3 regions of the Erwinia sp. BNK-24-b genome follow, and region 1 is predicted to be linked to each of the others. Evidence: riboswitches for the same ligand, from Rfam matches in the RefSeq annotation. Region 1 holds a riboswitch; each other region holds the start of a gene.
What was found. A riboswitch is a leader RNA that binds a small molecule or an ion and turns the genes downstream of it on or off. The one in region 1 is predicted to bind thiamine pyrophosphate.

Region 1 (6,727 bases):
AGATCCTGCCGCAGCGCGGAACGTTTGTACGCAAAATATCCGTCCGGCGCGTGGCTGATGGACGCTTTATTCGTGAAGCCGTGGAGCTGGCCGTTATTCGCCGGGCGGCGACGGAAGCCAGCCCACAGGCGCTGGCGCAGCTGGAACATAATCTACAGCTGCAAAAAATGGCGGCAGCGCGCCAGGACAGCCAGGGTTTTTTATTGCTGGACGATGAGTTTCACCGGCTGATTGCCCAAAGCATTAACTGCGAGCTGGCGTGGGAAACGGTAGAAAACATTAAGGCAACGATGGACCGCGTGCGCTTTCTGACGCTCAGTAAAGTTTCGCCGCCGGAAAGGCTGATTGAGCAGCACGAAGAGATATTACGGGGGCTGCTGGCGAAAGATATCGAGACGGCCGAGCAGGCTTTGCGCCGCCATTTGCAGGAGATCATTTTTTCGATTTCACCGATAACCGAGCAAAATGGTGACTGGTTCGAGCAGGATTGAGTTACGCCGACGCCCCACCCAGGCCGTCGGCGCTGCGCTTTACGCGATAGTAATATCCTTATTCAGGTAAACATCCTGCACGGCATTGATCAGCGCCACGCCGTCCTTCATCGATTTTTTAAACGCTTTACGTCCCAGAATTAATCCCATGCCGCCAGCGCGCTTGTTGATCACAGCGGTGCGAACCGATTCAGCCGTATCGGTTTCGCCTGCCGATGCGCCGCCGGAGTTAATCAATCCTGCCCGCCCCATATAGCAGTTAGCCAACTGATAGCGCACCAGATCGATAGGGTTATCGCTGGTCAACGTGCTGTAAACGCGCTCGTCCGTCGAGCCAAATTTCACCGCGTTATAGCCGCCGTTATTTTCGGCCATTTTCTGCTTAACGATATCCGCGCCAATCGTTGCGGCCAGATGATTGGCCTGGCCGGTTAAATCGGCGCTGGCATGGTAATCCACGCCATCTTTTTTGAAGCTGTTGTTACGCAGATAGGCCCACAGCACCGTAACCATGCCCAACTCGTGCGCCCGTTCAAACGCGGCGGCAATATCTTCCAGCTGGCGGCGCGACTGCTCGGAGCCAAAATAGATGGTTGCGCCAACCGCTACCGCACCCAGGTTAAAGGCCTGCTCCACGCTGGCGTACAGCGTCTGGTCATACTGGGTGGGATAGCTCAGGGTTTCGTTGTGGTTCAGCTTGACCATAAACGGAATACGGTGCGCATAGCGGCGCGACACGGACGCCAGTACGCCATAGGTAGAAGCCACACAGTTACAGCCAGCCTCAATCGCCAGCTCAACAATGTTTTTGGGATCGAAGTACAGCGGATTGGCAGCAAAAGAAGCACCTGCCGAGTGTTCCACACCCTGGTCGACCGGCAGAATAGAGAGATAACCTGTCTTTGCCAGCCGTCCGGTATTATAAAGCGTCTGCATATTACGCAGCACCGCTGGCGAACGGTTGTTATCAATCATTACTCTGTCGACATAGTCCGGCCCCGGCAGATAAAGATTGTCGGCGGGAATGGTCATACAGCGATGTTGTAACAGAGAGTCTGCTTCTTTACCCAGTAACCCTGTGATGTCCGTCATGTAAGCTCCTGTTTGAAGGTTGGGCGGCGCATAAGCCGCCGCTGGTAAAACCCTGACCCCAGACAGCGTGGACCCTTTTCAGGCGCTAAGGCAAATTGCTGACTCCATTTTTCAGAACGATCCCACTAAGCATTACCACCAGCGATAAAAATGGTGCACGGGGCCAATGCCCTCTCCTACTTCCAGCGTATCGGCCTGCTGCAAAGCGCCCTGTAGCCAGAGCTTGGCTTCCCGTACCGTTGTCACCCAGTTTTCGTGGCGGGGACGCAATGCGGCCAGTGCGGCTGAAAGCGTACAGCCCGTGCCGTGCGTATTCTTCGTCGGCACGCGCGGCGCGGTAAAACGCTCTTCCATCCCGGCGGTAATCAGCCAGTCCGGGCTTTCATCATCGCTCAAATGGCCGCCTTTCATCAGCACCGCCTGACACCCCATCGCCAGCAGCTCTCTGCCCTGGCACAGCATCTCGTTTTCATTACGCGCGGGCGCGCAGGCCAGCAACGCGGCGGCTTCGGGAAGATTGGGCGTGATCAGGGAAACCTGGGGCAGCAGCCTGTCGCGCAGCGTGGCAACGGCCCGTTCAGAGAGCAAAGGATCGCCGCTTTTTGCTAGCATCACGGTGTCCAGCACGCGCCACGGAATGGTGGCAGAAGCCAGGCTTTCCGCTACGGTTTCAACAATATCGCTGTCCTGTAACATGCCGATTTTTACGCTGTCGATACGAACATCGCTTAATACCGAAGCGAGCTGTGCAGCCACAAAGTCGGCGTTTATAGGGTAGACGGACTGTACGCCACGGGTATTTTGCGCCACCAGCGCGGTAATCACGCTGGTGCCGTAGGCCTCTAATGCAGAGAAAGTTTTCAGATCCGCCTGGATCCCCGCCCCGCCGCTGGGATCCGTACCGGCGATAGTCAGCGCATTGATTCTCATTGCGCGGCCTCCTGAACCAGGCGGTAAAGCTCATCCAGAAACAGCGGCTCAAACGAGCCTGGCCCGCTCGCCGCTTCGGCCGCGCACTCACCCGCAAGGCTCATGACGCGGCAGGCACTGGCAACGTTCAGGGCTCGGTCGCCAGGCAATGCCGCAAAACCCGCGACTACAGCAGACAAAGCGCAGCCTGTCCCCACAACGCGAGTCATCAGAGGCGACCCGCCGGGAATGTCGAACAGACGTTGCCCATCGGTAACGTAATCAATTTCCCCCGTTACAGCGACAACGGTACCACAAGACTGAGCAAGCAAAACGGCAGCTTCCAGCGCAGCGGAAGAATCATGCAGGCTGTCGACACCACGGCCGGAAACCGCCTGCCGAGCCAGCGCCATAATCTCTGAAGCGTTACCGCGAATGGCGGCCGGACGGTACTCCAGCAGCCGCTGGCAGAAATCCGTGCGGAAAGTCAGCGCGCCAACGGCAACCGGATCGAGCGTCCATGGCCGCCCGGCCGCCGCCGCGCTTTGCACCGCAGCCAGCATCGCCTCGCTACGTGCCACCGTAAGCGTACCCACATTGATCAGTAATGCATCGGCTATCGCACTAAACTGTCGGGCTTCCGTAGGTTCAATCACCATCGCAGGCGAAGCGCCCAGCGCCAGCAATACATTAGCCGTAAAGCTTTGTACTACCTCATTGGTCATACAGTGAACCAGCGGCGAGCGTTGGCGAAAGAGGATCAGAGAATCGGCCAGGCTGGCCGTAAAGCGAGAAGGTTGGATCATAATACTCCCAACCGGCGATCAAGAAGGCGATGCGGTCAGGCATCTGACTTCCCTCCGCTGGCATTATCCAGTTCAGGTTCAACGGGTTTTTCTCAGCCTTTTCCGGTAAAGGAAGCGGCACCCCGAGTCATAGTGCAAGCTTTGCAGCATAGGGAAGTGTTGGCTTTAACGCAAGCTTTCACGCCGCGCCGGATAATGCCGCCAGCCGCTGTTTTCAGGAACGTTAAATGACCCATACCGGATTTCGCTTTACCAGCCGCCGCAGCTTTTCTCTCGTGACAATGTCCCTCGCTGACGCTTTTTGTTAAAGTCCCGCCATCCGCTAATCTGAGAGTAAAACAGGGCAAGCAACGAGAAGTAAGATGACAAGACCGCTTAATGAACAATACGGTATTAGCGTCGCAGCACTGCAAATGCTGCGCTACCTGCATCAGATAGCCCGAGGCGATCGCTCTTTTACGATCCAGGATACCTTGCTTAACAGCCGCTGCAACGTAACGCCGCCGGACAACTTCAGGCTGCTGGATCAGCTCTTTGAGGCCGGAAAAATCGATTATGATTACCGGGGAACCGGTATTGAAAGCGAAAGGCATGTAAAGCCGGTCTGGGGAGAATAATGATGACGATCCGCGCTTTTGAAGAGGCCGACCGCCCGTTTTTGCGCACGCTGTTTCTGGCGGCAAGAAAAGCAAACTGGCACTGGCTTGACGCCAGTGAGTGGCAGCTGGAAGATTTTGACCGCGTCACGCTCGGCGAACGGATTCTGGTCGCGGAACATGATGGTCATCGCACCGGCTTTGCCGCGCTGCTGCCAGCCGATAACTTCTTGCATAGCCTGTTTGTCGATCCGGACAGGCAGCGTCAGGGCATCGGCAGCGAGCTGCTGGAGGCCGTCCATAAAAGCTTTACCTCTACCGGGGCATTAAAATGCCTGAAGGCCAATAAGCCCGCACTGGCTTTTTATCAGCGCCACGGCTGGCAGATTATCAGCAGCGGCGAAGGTGAACAGGGAGAATATTTGCTGCTGCACTACGTGCTGTAAGTAAAAAGGGCGAACTGCTTCGCCCTTTAAATGCCTGTCTGGCTCGCGCTGCGGATTAAATCTTCCTACACCCCGTTACACCACGCGGATAGCGATATCATCCGGAATCACCTCGCCCTGCCAGTAAAGCTGAGCGGCGATCTGGCCTGCCAGCTGGCGATAGAGCCAGGTGAATTCGCTGTCCGGGCGACGCACTACCGTTGGCTCGCCATCGTCCAGATCTTCACGCAGCGTGATGTGCAGCGGAAGCTGGCTCAGTAAACGCGTGTGGTACTGCTCTGCCAGTATGGCCGCGCCGCCGCTGCCGAAAATTGGCTCATGATGGCCGCAGTTGCTGCAAACGTGCACGCTCATGTTTTCCACGATGCCCAACACCGGCACGCTGACTTTTTCAAACATCACGATGCCTTTGCGGGCGTCGATCAGCGCGATATCCTGCGGCGTCGTCACCACCACTGCCCCGGTTACCGGTACATTCTGCGCCAGCGTCAGCTGTATATCGCCCGTGCCCGGCGGCATATCCAGTACCAGATAGTCCAGCTCCGGCCACATCGTCTCGTTCAGCAGCTGCATAAGCGCCTTGCTCGCCATCGGCCCGCGCCAGACCATCGCGTTATCGTCAGTGACCAGATAGCCAATGGAATTGGTAGCCAGCCCGTGTGCCATAATCGGCGTCATGTGTTTACCATCGGGCGAACCAGGACGCTCATGCTGCGTGCCGAGCATATCGGGTATCGACGGGCCATAAATATCCGCATCCAGCAGACCGACTTTGGCGCCTTCAGCCGCCAGCGCCAGCGCCAGGTTTACCGCCGTGCTTGATTTACCTACGCCGCCTTTGCCAGAGCTGACGGCGATAATATTTTTCACGCCGTTAACGCCAGGCTGATTTTTTACTCTTTTTAGCGTGGCAATATCGTGGTTTAGCTTCCAGCTGATGGCGGTAGCGCTGGTGAGGCGCAGCAGTTCTGCGCTGGCGCGCTCCTGCAGCGCTTCGAATCCGCTGTGCCACGCAAAAGGCATCAGCAGCTCAATATGCAGGATATTGTCCAGCATCGCGCAGTGGTGTAGCGCCTTTAGCGCGGTCAGATTGCGTTGCAGCGTCGGGTGTTCAAAGGTGGTCAAAACACCCATCACCATAGCGCGCAGCGCCTCCGGTGAATGTTGGGACTGTGGCATCATCCCGGCTCCTTTTTTATTTGGCGTGGGGAAAAGCATATCAGATCCGGGCTGAAGCGGAAGGCATCAAAAAACGGCGTGTGCGGCGCGGCGTTGTTTACGCAGGCCGGACCTTTCGGGTAACATCGCCATTCCCTCTTTTAAACAGGTATAACAAGTCTCACTATGACTCAAGTCGCGAAAAAAATATTGGTAACGTGCGCACTCCCTTACGCCAACGGTTCTATTCATCTTGGCCACATGCTCGAGCACATCCAGGCAGATATTTGGGTCCGTTACCAGCGAATGCGCGGCAATCAGGTTTACTTCATCTGTGCGGATGACGCGCACGGCACGCCGATTATGCTGAAAGCTCAGCAGATGGGCATCGCTCCCGAGCAGATGATTGCCGAAATGAGTCAGGAACATCAGACTGATTTTGCCGGTTTTAACATCAGCTACGATAACTATCACTCCACGCACAGCGATGAAAACCGCGAGCTGTCCGAGCTGATCTATACCCGCTTGAAAGAGAACGGTTTCATTAAGAACCGCACTATTTCCCAGCTTTTCGATCCGGAAAAAGGCATGTTCTTGCCGGATCGCTTTGTTAAAGGCACCTGCCCGAAATGTAAGTCGCCAGATCAGTACGGCGATAACTGTGAAGTGTGCAGCGCGACCTATAGCCCAACCGAGCTTATCGATCCAAAATCCGTGGTTTCCGGCGCGACGCCGGTGCTGCGCGACTCTGAGCACTTCTTCTTCGATCTGCCAGAGTTCAGCGCCATGCTGCAGGCCTGGACGCGTTCCGGCGCGCTGCAGGAGCAGGTTGCCAACAAGATGCAGGAGTGGTTTGAATCAGGACTGCAGCAGTGGGATATTTCCCGCGATGCGCCCTACTTCGGTTTTGAAATCCCTGGTGCGCCCGGCAAATATTTCTACGTCTGGCTGGATGCGCCAATCGGCTACATGGGCTCGTTTAAAAACCTGTGCGACAAGCGCGGCGACATCGATTTCGACGCCTTCTGGAAAAAAGATTCTGACGCCGAGCTGTATCACTTTATCGGTAAAGACATCGTTTACTTCCATAGCCTGTTCTGGCCGGCCATGCTGGAAGGCAGCAACTTCCGTAAACCGACCAACCTGTTTGTTCACGGCTACGTCACGGTAAACGGCGCGAAAATGTCAAAATCGCGCGGCACCTTTATTAAGGCCAGCACCTGGCTTAA
Region 2 (6,727 bases), 2.4 Mb from region 1:
CACGGTAAGATGCGGGAAAAGATTATTCTCCTGAAACAGCATGGAAACCGGCCGCCGCGCTGGTGGCGTAAACCGATGATCCTCACCGTTAAGCCGTAATTCGCCGCTGCTGGCATTGAGAAACCCGGCGATCAGGCTCAGCAGCGTGCTTTTGCCCGCGCCGCTGGGGCCAAGGATCGCCAGACGTTCCCCAGCCTGTAAAGACAGAGAAAAGCGCATCGGCAGGTGGTGATAAATCCAGGTGAGGTTATTCAGCGTCAGCATGGCGTCCCGGCAGTTTCTCAATCAGGGTAAATAAAAGAAGGCACAACAGCAGCAGCAACAGGGCGGTAACGGCACCATCCTGACTGCGATAAGACCCCATCTGCTGGTAAAGCCAGAAGGGCAGCGTGCGGAAATCTTCGTTGCCAAACAGCGCCACTACCCCGAAATCGCCAACCGAAAGCACGCTGGCAAAAGCCAGCGCCTGAGCCAGCGGCCGTTTTAAAGCGCGCAGCTCAATCAGCCGCAGGCGGTTTAGCCCGCGAATATCCAGCGCCAGACAAAGTCGGTTATAACGCTCGGCGATATCACGCAGCGGGTTTTCGAGGACTTTCATGGCATAGGGTACGGCCATCAGCGCGTTGGTAAAGATAACGATACCGTCCGCCGACTGCGGCAAACCAACCGTACTGTTTAACAGCAGGAAAAAACCGGTAGCGAGCACAATTCCCGGCATCGCCAGAATCAGCATGCCGCTTAACTCCAGCAGCTGACCGTAGAAAAGCTGCTGGCGCAGGCGCAGCTCGCGGCTGCTCCACAGCAGCATAACGGTAAGCAGGACGCAGAGAAGACCAGCAGCAAGCGCGATACGTACCGAAGTAAAAGTTGCCTGCCAGAGCGCAGGCTGTTGCAGTACCGTCAACAAATTAGGGTTAAGACCATCGACGATAACGGCCAGCAGCGGCGGCAGGATCAACAGCAGCGCCAGTACCAGCAGCGTACCGTCAAGGATTTTTGCACTCAGACTGTCCTGCGGATTGCGCCAGTCTTGCAGGCTGGCGCTACCGGACGGCAGCGCTTTGCTTAGCCGCTGGCCGATCAGCACCAGACTCAGGCAGCACAGCATCTGAACCAGCGCCAGCAGCGCAGCCCGGCCGGGATCGTAATCAAAGTTTAACGCCTGAAAAATGGCCAGTTCGATAGTGGTCGCCTTCGGGCCGCCGCCCAGCGCCAGTACGGTCGCAAAGCTGGCAAAACAGAGCATAAAAATGAGTGCGCCAGCAGGCAGCAGCTGCCGCCGTAGCCATGGCCATTCCATCAGGCGAAAACTGTTCCAGCCGTTAAGCCCAAGCTGGGCCGCGAGCTGCCGCTGTTCCGTCGGAATTTGCTCCAGCGTTTGCAGCAGCAGCCTGGCCGCCAGCGGCAGATTAAAAAAGATGTGCGCCAGCAAAATGCCTTGCAGGCCATAAGGCGTAAAGGTGTAGTGAATATGCAGCAGCGAGCAAAGCCAGGCCAGCCAGCCCGAACGGCCGTAGACGCTCAGAATGCCAAACACGGCCACCAGCACCGGCAGAACCAGCGTCATGGCGCAAAGGCGCAGAAGGAGCGTTCTTCCCGGAAACCGACGGCGATAAAGCGCGCGCGCCAGCGGCACCGCGGGCAGCAGCGCCAGCATGGCGGAAAGAAAAGCCTGCCCGAAAGAGAAACGCAACACGTGCCACAGATAGCTGTCGTGCCAGAGTTCTGGGCCACTAACCGGCGCGTTACGCCACAGCGCCGTAAAGGCGAGGGCGGCAGTAGCGGTCAACAGCATGGCCGCCGTCGCGCCGGGAAGCAGGCTACCTAGCGGCTGACGGCGCTTTGCCATGCACTGATCCACTGGCTTTTATGCGCCGCAACATCCGCAGCAGAATATTGTAACGAGGTTTTCGGCACGTTCAGCGTATCGAATCCGGCAGGTAGCTTCTCGGCCGTTACCGGATACATCCAGTTGCCGGTTGGGATGGTCTGCTGAAACGGCTTAGCCAGGATAAACTGCATAAACTCCTGCGCCAGCTGCGGCTGCTGGCTGGTTTTCAGCTGACCGGCAACCTCCACCTGTAAATAGTGGCCTTCGCTAAAGTCGGCCGCGGCATACTGCGTTTTCTTCTCTTCAATCAGATGATAAGCCGGAGAGGTAGTGTAGCTCAGCACCATATCGGCTTCGCCTTTCAGGAACAGACCGTAAGCCTCGCTCCAGCCTTTAGTCACGGTAACGGTTTTTTTCGCCAGCTTTTGCCATGCGTCAGGGGCCTGGTCGCCATAGATTTTTTGCATCCACAGCAGCAGGCCAAGTCCCGGCGTACTGGTGCGCGGATCTTCATAAATCACTTTAAGAGGACGATCGCTTTCCACCAGCTCTTTCAGGCTTTTCGGCGGATTTTGCAGCTTAGTTTTGTCGTAAACAAAGGCGAACCAGCCATAGTCATAGGGAACAAACGTGCTGTCGTGCCAGCCGCCGGGAAGAGTAACGCCATGCGTATCAACGTGGCTTTCGGCAAAAAGGCCGGTTTTTCTGGCGGCGTCCAGCAGGTTGTTGTCCAGGCCCAGCACCACATCGGCCTTGCTGTTTTTCCCTTCCATACGCAGGCGGTTCAGCAGCGATACGCCATCTTCCAGCGCCACATATTTCAGCTCGCACCCGCACCCGGCTTCGAAGGCCTTTTTAATTGCCGGGCCAGGCCCCCAGTCGGAAGAGAATGAATCATAGGTATAAACCGTCAGCACAGGTTTGGCAGCAACGGCAGGGAGCGAACAGAGCAGCAGCAGAGGCAGGACTTTTTTTAGCACTTTGCGTTCCTTGGTGGTCAGGGCGACGCATGATCTGAGCGGGGGACTCTCAAATCCCTACGCCGGTATTAGCCGGATCAGGTTCGACGGGTTTATCTCAGCGTCGGCTTGCGCCACGCACCCCGTTGAGAACGCACTAGTCTAATGATTTCGGCGCATTAGCGAAAGCATCATGTTCAGGTGGCGCAAACCAGGCAGATTTAAAGTCAAACCAGCCAAGCGTATTCATGCGCACGCCGCGCATGCTGCGTTCGCCTTCCAGCAGCAGCCAGTGATGAAAAACAGGATGAAGATAACAGTCGGTGACCAGCTGTTTGCTCCAGTCCGCCAGCGACAATTCCCGCTCGCGCCAAAGCCTGGCGTCGCGCTGCCAGTCAACGGGCACACAGTGCTGCAACAGGGGAATTTCATAGAGCAAGGCGAACAGCGAAAACGCCAGCGGCAGGGTAAAATTGGCGCTGCCCAGCCAGATATCGCTTTGCGCCTCTCCGCGATGCCAGCTTTCGTAATCAACCTGCTGCATGATCAGCTCTACGCCTTCGGCCGCCAGCAGCGGCTGTAGAGCATTAGCAATGGCCTGATGCTCTACATGATCGCCATACCAGGTCAGCGTCAACGAGGTTAGCCCCTCGGGTTTTTCTCTCGGGCTCAGGTCACGGCGATGATGCCAGCGTGGCAGCAGGCCATAAGCCGGAAACCAGTAGCGCTGGTAGTCCATTCCCGCGTGGTTTAATAAGGCTATGGGGTTGGCGATGGTGCTAAGCCAGCGACGAACCTGCTCATCGCGGCCCAGCGAGGAACGCTGGTCAAACAGCAGAAAATAGCAGCCTTCCTCAAGCCGGGCTTCTTCTGATTTCTCTCCCAGCTGACCGCCTTCCAGCTTCACGCCGGAGTAAACCAGCTCTTCACTAATCTCCGGCAAAACCCAAATGTTAACTTCATCAATAAGCGCGCGGTAGCCGAAGTAGTCGTCAAACGCCTGGATACGCAGCTGGCTTTGCTGATTGCGCACGACGGCATAAGGCCCGGTGCCAACCGGCTGGCGACTGAAATTCGGCAGTGAAGGCCATTCCTGCGGCAGGATCATTGCGCTGACGGCAGCCAGCAGCCAGGGAAGCCAGCTGTCAGGCTGACGCAGATGGACATCCAGCGTCCAGGGCGAAGGGGAGTGAATACGCGCTATGTTGCTGTACAGCGGCTGCCCGAGCGTTCTTTCCAGCGAAGAGATGACATCCGCCATGGTCAGTTCGCGCCCGTGATGAAAACGGATAGCCGGACGCAAATAGAAGCGCCATTGCAGTGGCGTAAGCGCTTGCCAGTGGTGAGCGATGTCCGGTTCGATTTCCCCGTTTTCCTCATTTATCCGCGTCAGGCTGCTGAAAACCTGGCGCGCCAGATGCGTTTCCGAACGGCGCAGCGGCGTAGCGGGATTCAGATTCAGTAAAGAGCGATAGTAGAGCACGCGCAGAATATGTTTCCCCTGGCGAAAGCTGCGGCCCAGATGAGAGATCAACATCTGCCGTACGGCGTCTTTATCACCAAGCAACTGTACCAGCTGGTCGATACGGTCCTGATCGAGCAGATCTTCCGCCCGCTGCTGCTGGAGCGCCAGGCCGGTATAGAGGAAATTGAGCTTTGAGCGCTTGCCGCGCCCGGCTTCAGCCTGCCATTCCAGCCAGCCCGCTTGCCGCATCGCGTTGAGCAAATTCCGCATGTGGCGGCGTGAACAGCTGAGCTGTGCGGCCAGCTGGTCAAGCGTCGTTTCCTGCGACTGACCATCGCATATCGCCCACAGGCGGATAAACTGCTGCTGTAATCGCTTTGAGGTCATAAAAGAGGAACTCTTCAGTGAAAGTCATCTGTTTTTCCTGCCTTATATTAAGGCAATAATTGGCTGCGATGGAAGAGCGGGAGGCATTCTTCGGAGTGGCGCTCTTTCAACGATTTTATATCTGAGTAAGGTGCTTTTTCACCGGCCAGCGCGCGTATTGCCCGCTGGCTTTTTTCATTTCCCGTTTTCTTCTATGCTTGCTGTTTGTGCCTGGTTATCGCCAGAGGCTTCTTTAAAAGGGATTCGGTATGAAATCGCTGCTGACGCGTCGCCGTCGCATTAACCCTGTCTATCTCGCTTTTATGCTCGTTTCTTTTATGGTTGGCGTGGCGGGGGCCTTGCAGGCGCCGACGCTAAGCCTGTTTTTAACGCATGAAGTGGCGGTGCGGCCATTTTGGGTAGGGCTTTTCTATACCGTTAACGCCATTGCCGGCATTGTGGTCAGTATTCTGCTGGCAAAAAGGTCGGATAACCATGGCGATCGCCGCATGCTGATCCTTTTTTGCTGTTTTATGGCGGTAGGTAACGCGCTGTTATTTGCTTTTAACCGGCATTATTTGACGCTGATTACCTTTGGCGTGCTGCTGTCGGCGCTGGCCAGCGTGGCTATGCCGCAGATTTTTGCTCTGGCGCGCGAATATGCCGACAGCTCCGCCAGAGAAGTGGTGATGTTCAGTTCGGTAATGCGCGCGCAGCTGTCGCTGGCGTGGGTGGTCGGGCCGCCGCTCTCTTTTGCGCTGGCGCTGAACTACGGCTTTACCACTATGTTTGCCATCGCCGCCGCGCTGTTTGTTGTCTGTATTGCTTTGGTCTGGTTTGCGCTGCCTTCCGTGCCGCGGGTTGAACAGCCGCCTGAAGTCGTGATTACTCAGGTCGGCGCCTGGAAAAACCGCGACGTGCGGCTGCTGTTTATCGCGTCGCTGCTGATGTGGACCTGCAATACCATGTATATCATTGATATGCCGATCTATATCAGCAGCGTACTGGGACTGCCGGAGCGGTTGGCTGGCCTGCTGATGGGCGTAGCGGCAGGGCTGGAAATTCCGGTGATGCTGCTGGCCGGTCATTACGTGAAGCGCTTTGGCAAACGCAAAATGATGCTGTTCGCCGTCGCGGCGGGGCTGCTGTTTTATCTGGGGCTGGTGCTGTTTCATTCACGTACGGCGCTGATGGCCTTGCAGATCTTCAACGCCATCTTTATTGGTATTATCGCCGGTATCGGCATGCTCTGGTTCCAGGATTTGATGCCCGGCAGGCCTGGGGCGGCCACCACGCTGTTTACCAATAGTATCTCTACCGGGGTGATTCTGGCAGGGGTACTGCAAGGTGCGCTGGCTGAAACGTTCGGACACTATTTCGTCTATTGGGGGGCGCTAATTTTATCGGTCGCCGCGCTGGCCATGTCCGCTAAAGTAAAAGACGTTTAGGTTAAAAAAGCGCCTAATGTTGCTTATTTTTCTTGCAAAAAACCTGCGCCAGCCGCAAAATTTGGCCGACTGTAATTTGTACAAGGATGCGTCGACCTCTGGCAGATGCGGCGGTTTTTAAAGGAATGAATGGAAGCAACATGTTGGCATTTAAGGAAGTTGCTGAGCGCCGCCGGGCGGCACAAACGGGATATCGGTATTTTTCCACAGGGGTAAATCAGGAAGGAAAAGGCATGGACAGCATAAATGACAAAATAGCCAGGCTGGAAAGCGAAACCAGTCAGATCCGGGTGGACGTTGCGGCGCTGGTAGAACGTTCGAAGCACGCCGCTAATCAGGCTTCTCTGGACGCCTTAGCGGAACGCTGTGAGGGGTTTGCCAGCCAGGCCTCTTTGGACGCCTTAGCGGAACGCTGTGAAGGGTTTGCCAGCCAGGCCTCTCTGGATGCCTTAGCGGAGCGATGTGAAGGTTTTGCCAGCCAGGCTGCGCTGGACAAACTGATTGAGCGCTCGGAAAACTTTGCAACTAAAGCCGATCTTTATAAAGAGTTTGCGACTAAAGCCGACCTTTATAGAGAGATTGGCTCAACACGCGTTGAGCTGTTGAAAGAAATCTCCGCCTCTGAACAACGCCTGAATACTAAATTTGACGTTATCAA
Region 3 (6,727 bases), 1.9 Mb from region 1:
TATTGCTGATCCCCGATTCCCGCAGGTCAGAACGCAGTCCTTTTATCAGTTCGAGATCCCTTTCCTCACAGGCGCTGAGCAGGCGAAAAATTTCCCACTGGATGTCCCATTCCTCTTCGACGGCGGGATTCGCTTTTAGCTCTTCATCGGTCATTTCGCGTTCGGCCTGGGTCATTTCCAGCATCGCAACGCTGGTGATAGATGCCTCGCTAACGGCAATTGCGTGCGCCAGCGTTTCGCCACTCAGGCGAGAGTGCAGCAGTTCGCTTAATGCCACACAGGCATCGATAGCAGGATAAACGCCGTAAAGGTCGTAATCCTCAGCGACCGGAATCGCCTCTTCCAGCTTTTCCAGCTGCGAGTCGAAATTAACTTTGGCATCCTTCACGACCAGCGTTTCCCATATCAGATCGAGAATACGGCGATAAAGCTGGCCGTCGCCAAAGCCGGTCTGCTGGCAAAACGCCCAGTAATTGGGATACATGCGCTCACACAGGCAGGCCATAAAAGTAACGTGCTGCCAGCTTTCCAGCTTTTCGAGCCGCAGGTGAATCGGATTACGTAACATGTTGGGATCTCATAAACAAAATTGCGCGGCCTGCAGTGTAACCGAAAAGCGGACGCCTCACACCGTTATAGCGGGATGCCAAGCCGCGCAAAAGCGGGCCGGTTTGATGCCACTGCGTCGGCCCAGCGCGTCGGTTCGGGTAGACGATAGCCTTGCAGACAGGTTTCGACCCACTGCAACGCCGTATCGACGCTGACGCGATGGCCCGGCGAGATAAAGAGTGGGTTACAACGCTTCTTACTGCGCAGTACCCAGCCAATCTGCTCACCTTTATCGATCAAAGGTTGCCGGGAACCCGGCTCCTCGTCCAGAGGCTCAAACTTGCCGCACAGGCGCCGCTTGGCCACGCCGATGGTTGGCACGTCCACCAGCATACCAAAATGGCTGGCAACACCCAGGCGGCGTGGATGCGCAATGCCCTGGCCGTCAACGAACAGCAGATCGGGCTTTTGTTCCAGCAGCTCCCACGCGGCCAGCAAGGCGGGATATTCACGAAACGACAGGAAGCCGGGTATATAGGGCATGGTTGTGGCTATTCGCGCAACGCGATGTTCAATCATCTTTAGCGACGGATATTCCAGAACCACCAGCGCGGCGCGTGTTACCTCGCCGCCCTGTTCAAATCCTACGTCCGCCCCTGCAATGTAGCGCGGCGGCATTACGTCAAAATCATCAGCGCGTACCACTTCTGCCGCACGCGTTGTCTGTTCCTGCTTTAATGCCTGTATATCCATAACTAATCCTGGTGATACTGTGGTGACAGTTTGTGAACGGCCTCCACAAAAGCACCCGCGTGTTCTGGCGGCACATCCTGATGAATGCCGTGGCCCAGGTTGAACACGTGGCCCGTGCCGTTGCCGAAGCCCTGAAGTATGCCCGCAACTTCTTGCTCAATACGGGCAGGAGAAGCATAAAGCATAGAAGGATCCATATTGCCCTGCAGCGCCACTTTATGACCAACGCGACGGCGCGCTTCGCCGATATCGGTGGTCCAGTCCAGACCCAGCGCGTCACAGCCGGTTTCCGCCATCGCTTCCAGCCACTGCCCGCCGCCCTTGGTAAACAGCGTCACGGGAACGCGGCGACCGTCGTTTTCACGCAGCAGGCCGTCAACGATTTTGTGCATGTAGTGCAGCGAGAATTCCAGGTAATCGCGCCCGGTCAGCACGCCACCCCAGGTATCGAAAATCATCACCGACTGCGCGCCAGCGCGGATCTGCGCGTTCAGGTAGAGCGTGACGCTGTCCGCCAGCTTGTCCAGCATCAGATGCAGCGTTGCCGGCTCGGCGTACATCATCTTTTTCAGTTTGGTAAAGGCTTTGCTGCTGCCGCCTTCCACCATATAGGTTGCCAGCGTCCACGGACTACCGGAGAAGCCAATCAGCGGCACCTGGCCCTGCAGATTCTTGCGGATAGTGCGCACCGCGTTCATCACGTAGCCCAGCTCCTGTTCGGGATCGAACACGGGCAGCTTTTCTACGTCGGCGCGGCAGGTAACCGGCGAGGAGAAGCGCGGGCCTTCGCCAGCTTCAAAATAGAGTCCCAGCCCCATCGCATCAGGGATGGTCAAAATATCGGAGAAGAGGATCGCCGCATCCAGCGCATAGCGCCGCAGCGGTTGCAGCGTAACTTCACAGGCCAGCTCGGCATTTTTACACAGCGACATAAAGTCGCCAGCCTGCGCGCGCGTGGCTTTATACTCTGGCAAATAGCGTCCGGCCTGGCGCATCATCCATACGGGCGTAACGTCTACCGGCTGACGCAGCAGAGCACGCAAATAACGATCGTTCTTCAGTTCACTCATCTTCAGGACTCTTTTTCATTCAGACGCACAGTATATCAGTTATTCCGCCTCGGCGCGGCAGAGCGCAACCGTGTCTTCAATCAGCCGACGGGCCACGGTTCCGGCTGGCGGCAGCTGCGGCAGGGCGTCAAAGCGATACCAGTTAGCGTCCAGCAGCTCTTTAGGATCGATAACGATTTCGCCGCTCTCAAAGTCGGCCATAAAAGCCATCATCAGCGACTGCGGGAAAGGCCAGGGCTGCGAGGTAACGTAGCGCAGATTTTTGACTTTAATACCGCTCTCTTCCATCACTTCCCGTGCAACGGTCTGCTCCAGCGTTTCGCCCACTTCAACAAAGCCCGCCAGCACCGTATAAATGCCGTTGCGATGGCGAGTATGCTGAGCAAGCAAAATTTCATCACCGCGACGAATGGCCACGATGATGCAAGGAGAAATTTGCGGATAATAGCGCTGGCGGCAGTGGCTGCACAGGCAGGCCCATTCCGTTTTGCTACGGTGCATGGTATGCCCGCAGTAGCCGCACCACTTGTGCGCACGATAGAATTCCGCCAGCTGGACGCCGCGTCCCGCAAGCTGAAACAGAACGGCATCCTGATCAAGAAGTTGTCGTAACGAGGCCATTCCCTCGGGGCGATTTTCACACACCAGCCGTACCGGTTCGCCTTGCCATTCTCCGATAAGCGATGCGGTTCGGCCCGTCAGGTCTAAATCTTGTGCAGTACCGTACGGTAATTGACCTTTCGGCAACCAAAGTTTCTGTTCATGGCTGACAACCCACCAGCCAGCGTCTACGCTTGAAATCTCAAGTTCCATAAATTGCTCATCCTCACTTCACGTACTACCGGATCGGGATAGACAGTTAAAAATAACACTTTTGGAGTCACTCATGCTTGACCAGCTGGAAGTTCTGACCTCACGCGTAGGCGGATGTAGCGAACTCGTAGATTTTTGTCTTCACTCACGCAAGCAGTTATTAGTTGCTTATTATCAAATGGTTGGCATTAAGCCTAACAAGGAATCGCTGACCACGCTCGACGAAAATGCGCTGGATAACTTTTGTCAAAGCCTGGTAGATTATTTGTCAACCGGCCACTTTACGGCGTATGAACGTTTTATTCAGGAGATGGAAGGCACTGAGCAGCTGGCGAAAGCCGCGCTAATCTATCCGTCTTTGCAGGGAAATACCGAGCACATTATGAGTATTTATGATGCTCATCTGGAAAATGCTATCGACCACGATAACTACCTGGAGTTTCAACAGGCGCTCTCCATGGTCGGCGAAGCGCTGGAAGCCCGTTTTACGCTTGAAGATAAGTTTATCCAGCTGGCGCTGGAGAAGTTTGCAACCACCCCGGCCGCCAACGATGCCGCGATGGCTCGTCCTGCCTGAAAAGTTATAAACTTGTAAAATCCTTGAGCTTTCCATAAAGCCCCTTTATGCTGAATGGGCAATCACCTAGCGATTGCCTGGCAACAGCCAGAATTCTTCTTGTCGGAGTGCCCTTTGGGGCTGAGACCGTTTATTCGGGATCCGCGGAACCTGACCAGGTTAGTACCTGCGTAGGGAACAAGAGTAAAGATTCAAGTCGGGGCTTTGACTGCCCGCGCTTACTCCTCCGAACTCCGGACAAGCAAATTTCCCTTATATCAGGAACTTGCTATGTCTACCCATACCAAACCCACTCGCCGCGAACAGCGTGCCGAAGCCCAGCAGTTTATCGACTCTTTACAGGGCGCCGCTTTTCCCAATTCAAAACGCATTTACCTGACCGGCTCGCGGCCCGATTTACGTGTGCCAATGCGCGAGATCCAGCTCAGCCCCACGATGACCGGCAGCAAAGATAATCCGCAGTTCACCGAGAACGAGCCGGTGCCGGTTTACGATACGGCTGGCCCTTATGGCGATCCTGAAGCCACCATTGACGTTCACGCCGGACTCGCCAGGCTGCGAGAAGCGTGGATAACCGAGCGCGGCGATACGCAGCCGATAGAAAAACTCAGCTCGGTTTATACCCAGCAGCGACTGGCTGACGAAGGGCTGGATCATCTGCGTTTCGATAACCTGCCTTGCCCGAGGCGCGCGCTGGCCGGACGCTGCGTTACCCAGCTGCACTATGCCCGCCTTGGCGTCATTACGCCGGAAATGGAATTTATCGCACTGCGTGAAAATATGGGTCGCGAACGTATCCGCAGCGAAGTGCTGTTACAGCAGCACCCGGGAGAAGCTTTTGGTGCCCATCTGCCGGAAAATATCACCGCTGAGTTTGTCCGTCAGGAAGTGGCCGCCGGACGTGCCATTATTCCGGCCAATATTAATCACCCTGAATCGGAGCCAATGATCATTGGCCGCAATTTTCTGGTGAAGATTAACGCCAACATCGGCAACTCTGCGGTCAGCTCCTCCATCGAAGAAGAAGTTGAAAAACTGGTCTGGTCGGCACGCTGGGGTGCAGATACGGTAATGGACCTCTCCACCGGCCGTAATATCCATGAAACGCGCGAGTGGATTTTGCGTAATAGTCCGGTGCCGATCGGCACGGTTCCTATCTATCAGGCGCTGGAGAAGGTAAACGGCGTAGCGGAAAATCTTAACTGGGATGTCTTCCGCGACACGCTGCTGGAGCAGGCTGAGCAAGGCGTGGATTACTTTACTATCCATGCTGGCGTTCTGCTGCGCTACGTGCCAATGACCGCCAAACGCCTGACCGGCATCGTCTCGCGCGGCGGTTCGATTATGGCGAAATGGTGCCTCTCCCATCATCGTGAAAGCTTCCTGTACGAACACTTCCGCGAAATCTGTGAAATCTGTGCCGCTTACGACGTCTCGCTGTCGCTGGGCGACGGCCTGCGCCCCGGCTCGATTCAGGATGCCAATGACGAAGCCCAGTTTGCCGAGCTAAGAACGCTGGGCGAGCTGACAAAAATCGCCTGGGAATATGACGTCCAGGTGATGATTGAAGGGCCAGGCCATGTGCCGATGCAGATGATCCGTCGCAACATGACCGAACAGCTGGAACACTGTCACGAAGCGCCTTTTTATACGCTTGGCCCGCTAACCACGGATATCGCGCCGGGTTATGACCATTTTACCTCCGGGATTGGCGCGGCGATGATCGGCTGGTTTGGCTGCGCCATGCTCTGCTACGTCACGCCAAAAGAGCATCTTGGTTTGCCTGACAAAGAAGACGTTAAGCAGGGGTTAATCACCTATAAAATTGCGGCGCATGCGGCTGACCTGGCGAAAGGCCATCCTGGCGCGCAAATCCGCGATAACGCCATGTCGAAAGCGCGGTTTGAATTCCGCTGGGAAGATCAGTTTAACCTGGCGCTCGACCCCCATACCGCTCGCGCCTATCACGACGAAACGCTACCGCAGGAATCCGGCAAGGTTGCCCATTTCTGCTCAATGTGTGGCCCTAAATTCTGCTCGATGAAGATCTCTCAGGAGGTGCGCGAATACGCGGCCAAACAGGAAGAAGCCCAGCCCATCGAAATTGGCATGAAGGAGATGTCGCGGGCGTTCCGCAGCCGCGGCGGTGAGCTTTATCATTCCGCCGATAGCCTGAACACAGAGGAGAACGTATGAGTCGCGGTGCCTTTCCCCTGACTAAGGAAAAACTGGGCCTTTATCCGGTAGTGGATACGGTGGAATGGATTGAGCGCCTGTTAGAAGCGGGTGTACGTACCCTTCAGCTGCGTATTAAGGATCTGCCGGAGAAAGCTGTCGAGCAGGATATCGCCGCCGCTATCGCGCTGGGCAAACGTTATAACGCCCGGCTGTTCATCAATGACTACTGGCGTCTGGCGATCAAACACCAGGCTTATGGCGTGCATCTCGGTCAGGAAGATCTGGATATTGCCGATCTGGATGCGATTTATCATGCCGGACTGCGTCTGGGCCTTTCCACGCATGACGACGCAGAGCTGGATCGCGCGCTGGCCGAACGCCCTTCCTACATTGCGCTCGGCCACGTTTTTCCTACCCAAACCAAAGAGATGCCTTCTTCACCTCAGGGACTCCATGAGCTGAAGCGGCACGTTGCGCGCCTGGCGGGCGTTTCTACCGTCGCCATTGGCGGAATTTCTCTGGAAAAAGCGTCTGACGTGCTGGCAACCGGCGTCGGCAGCATCGCCGTGGTCAGCGCTATTACCAAAGCCGCAGACTGGCGCGCGGCCACGGCACAGCTGCTGGCGCTGGCCGGGACAGGAGATGCCCATGCTTAACGACAGCGAATTTATGCGCTACAGCCGCCAGCTGCTGCTGGAAGAGTTTGGCGTAGAGGGTCAGGAAAAGCTCCGGGCAGCCAGCGTGCTGCTTGTTGGCCTGGGAGGGTTAGGCTCACCCGCCGCGGCTT

Region 2: another riboswitch for thiamine pyrophosphate. It lies ahead of thiB (thiamine ABC transporter substrate binding subunit); the one in region 1 lies ahead of thiM (hydroxyethylthiazole kinase).
Region 3: another riboswitch for thiamine pyrophosphate. It lies ahead of thiC (phosphomethylpyrimidine synthase ThiC); the one in region 1 lies ahead of thiM (hydroxyethylthiazole kinase).

What each region holds. Positions count from the first base shown of each region.
Region 1 covers NZ_CP179901.1:1,410,228-1,416,954, reverse strand. Annotated here, with positions in the region: gene ACMGGR_RS06440 (GntR family transcriptional regulator) at 1-491, shown strand, start outside; gene fbaB (class I fructose-bisphosphate aldolase) at 531-1,583, opposite strand; gene thiD (bifunctional hydroxymethylpyrimidine kinase/phosphomethylpyrimidine kinase) at 1,716-2,513, opposite strand; gene thiM (hydroxyethylthiazole kinase) at 2,510-3,298, opposite strand; TPP riboswitch at 3,331-3,433, opposite strand; gene ACMGGR_RS06420 (hypothetical protein) at 3,661-3,915, shown strand; gene ACMGGR_RS06415 (GNAT family N-acetyltransferase) at 3,918-4,340, shown strand; gene apbC (iron-sulfur cluster carrier protein ApbC) at 4,416-5,522, opposite strand; gene metG (methionine--tRNA ligase) at 5,685-6,727, shown strand, end outside.
Region 2 covers NZ_CP179901.1:3,794,332-3,801,058, reverse strand. Annotated here, with positions in the region: gene thiQ (thiamine ABC transporter ATP-binding protein ThiQ) at 1-264, opposite strand, end outside; gene thiP (thiamine/thiamine pyrophosphate ABC transporter permease ThiP) at 248-1,849, opposite strand; gene thiB (thiamine ABC transporter substrate binding subunit) at 1,825-2,811, opposite strand; TPP riboswitch at 2,848-2,946, opposite strand; gene sgrR (HTH-type transcriptional regulator SgrR) at 2,948-4,642, opposite strand; gene ACMGGR_RS17405 (sugar efflux transporter) at 4,891-6,069, shown strand; gene ACMGGR_RS17400 (hypothetical protein) at 6,303-6,727, shown strand, end outside.
Region 3 covers NZ_CP179901.1:4,376,979-4,383,705, forward strand. Annotated here, with positions in the region: gene ACMGGR_RS20175 (YjaG family protein) at 1-568, opposite strand, end outside; gene nfi (deoxyribonuclease V) at 634-1,302, opposite strand; gene hemE (uroporphyrinogen decarboxylase) at 1,305-2,372, opposite strand; gene nudC (NAD(+) diphosphatase) at 2,412-3,185, opposite strand; gene rsd (sigma D regulator) at 3,259-3,762, shown strand; TPP riboswitch at 3,856-3,956, shown strand; gene thiC (phosphomethylpyrimidine synthase ThiC) at 4,033-5,958, shown strand; gene thiE (thiamine phosphate synthase) at 5,955-6,596, shown strand; gene ACMGGR_RS20210 (HesA/MoeB/ThiF family protein) at 6,589-6,727, shown strand, end outside.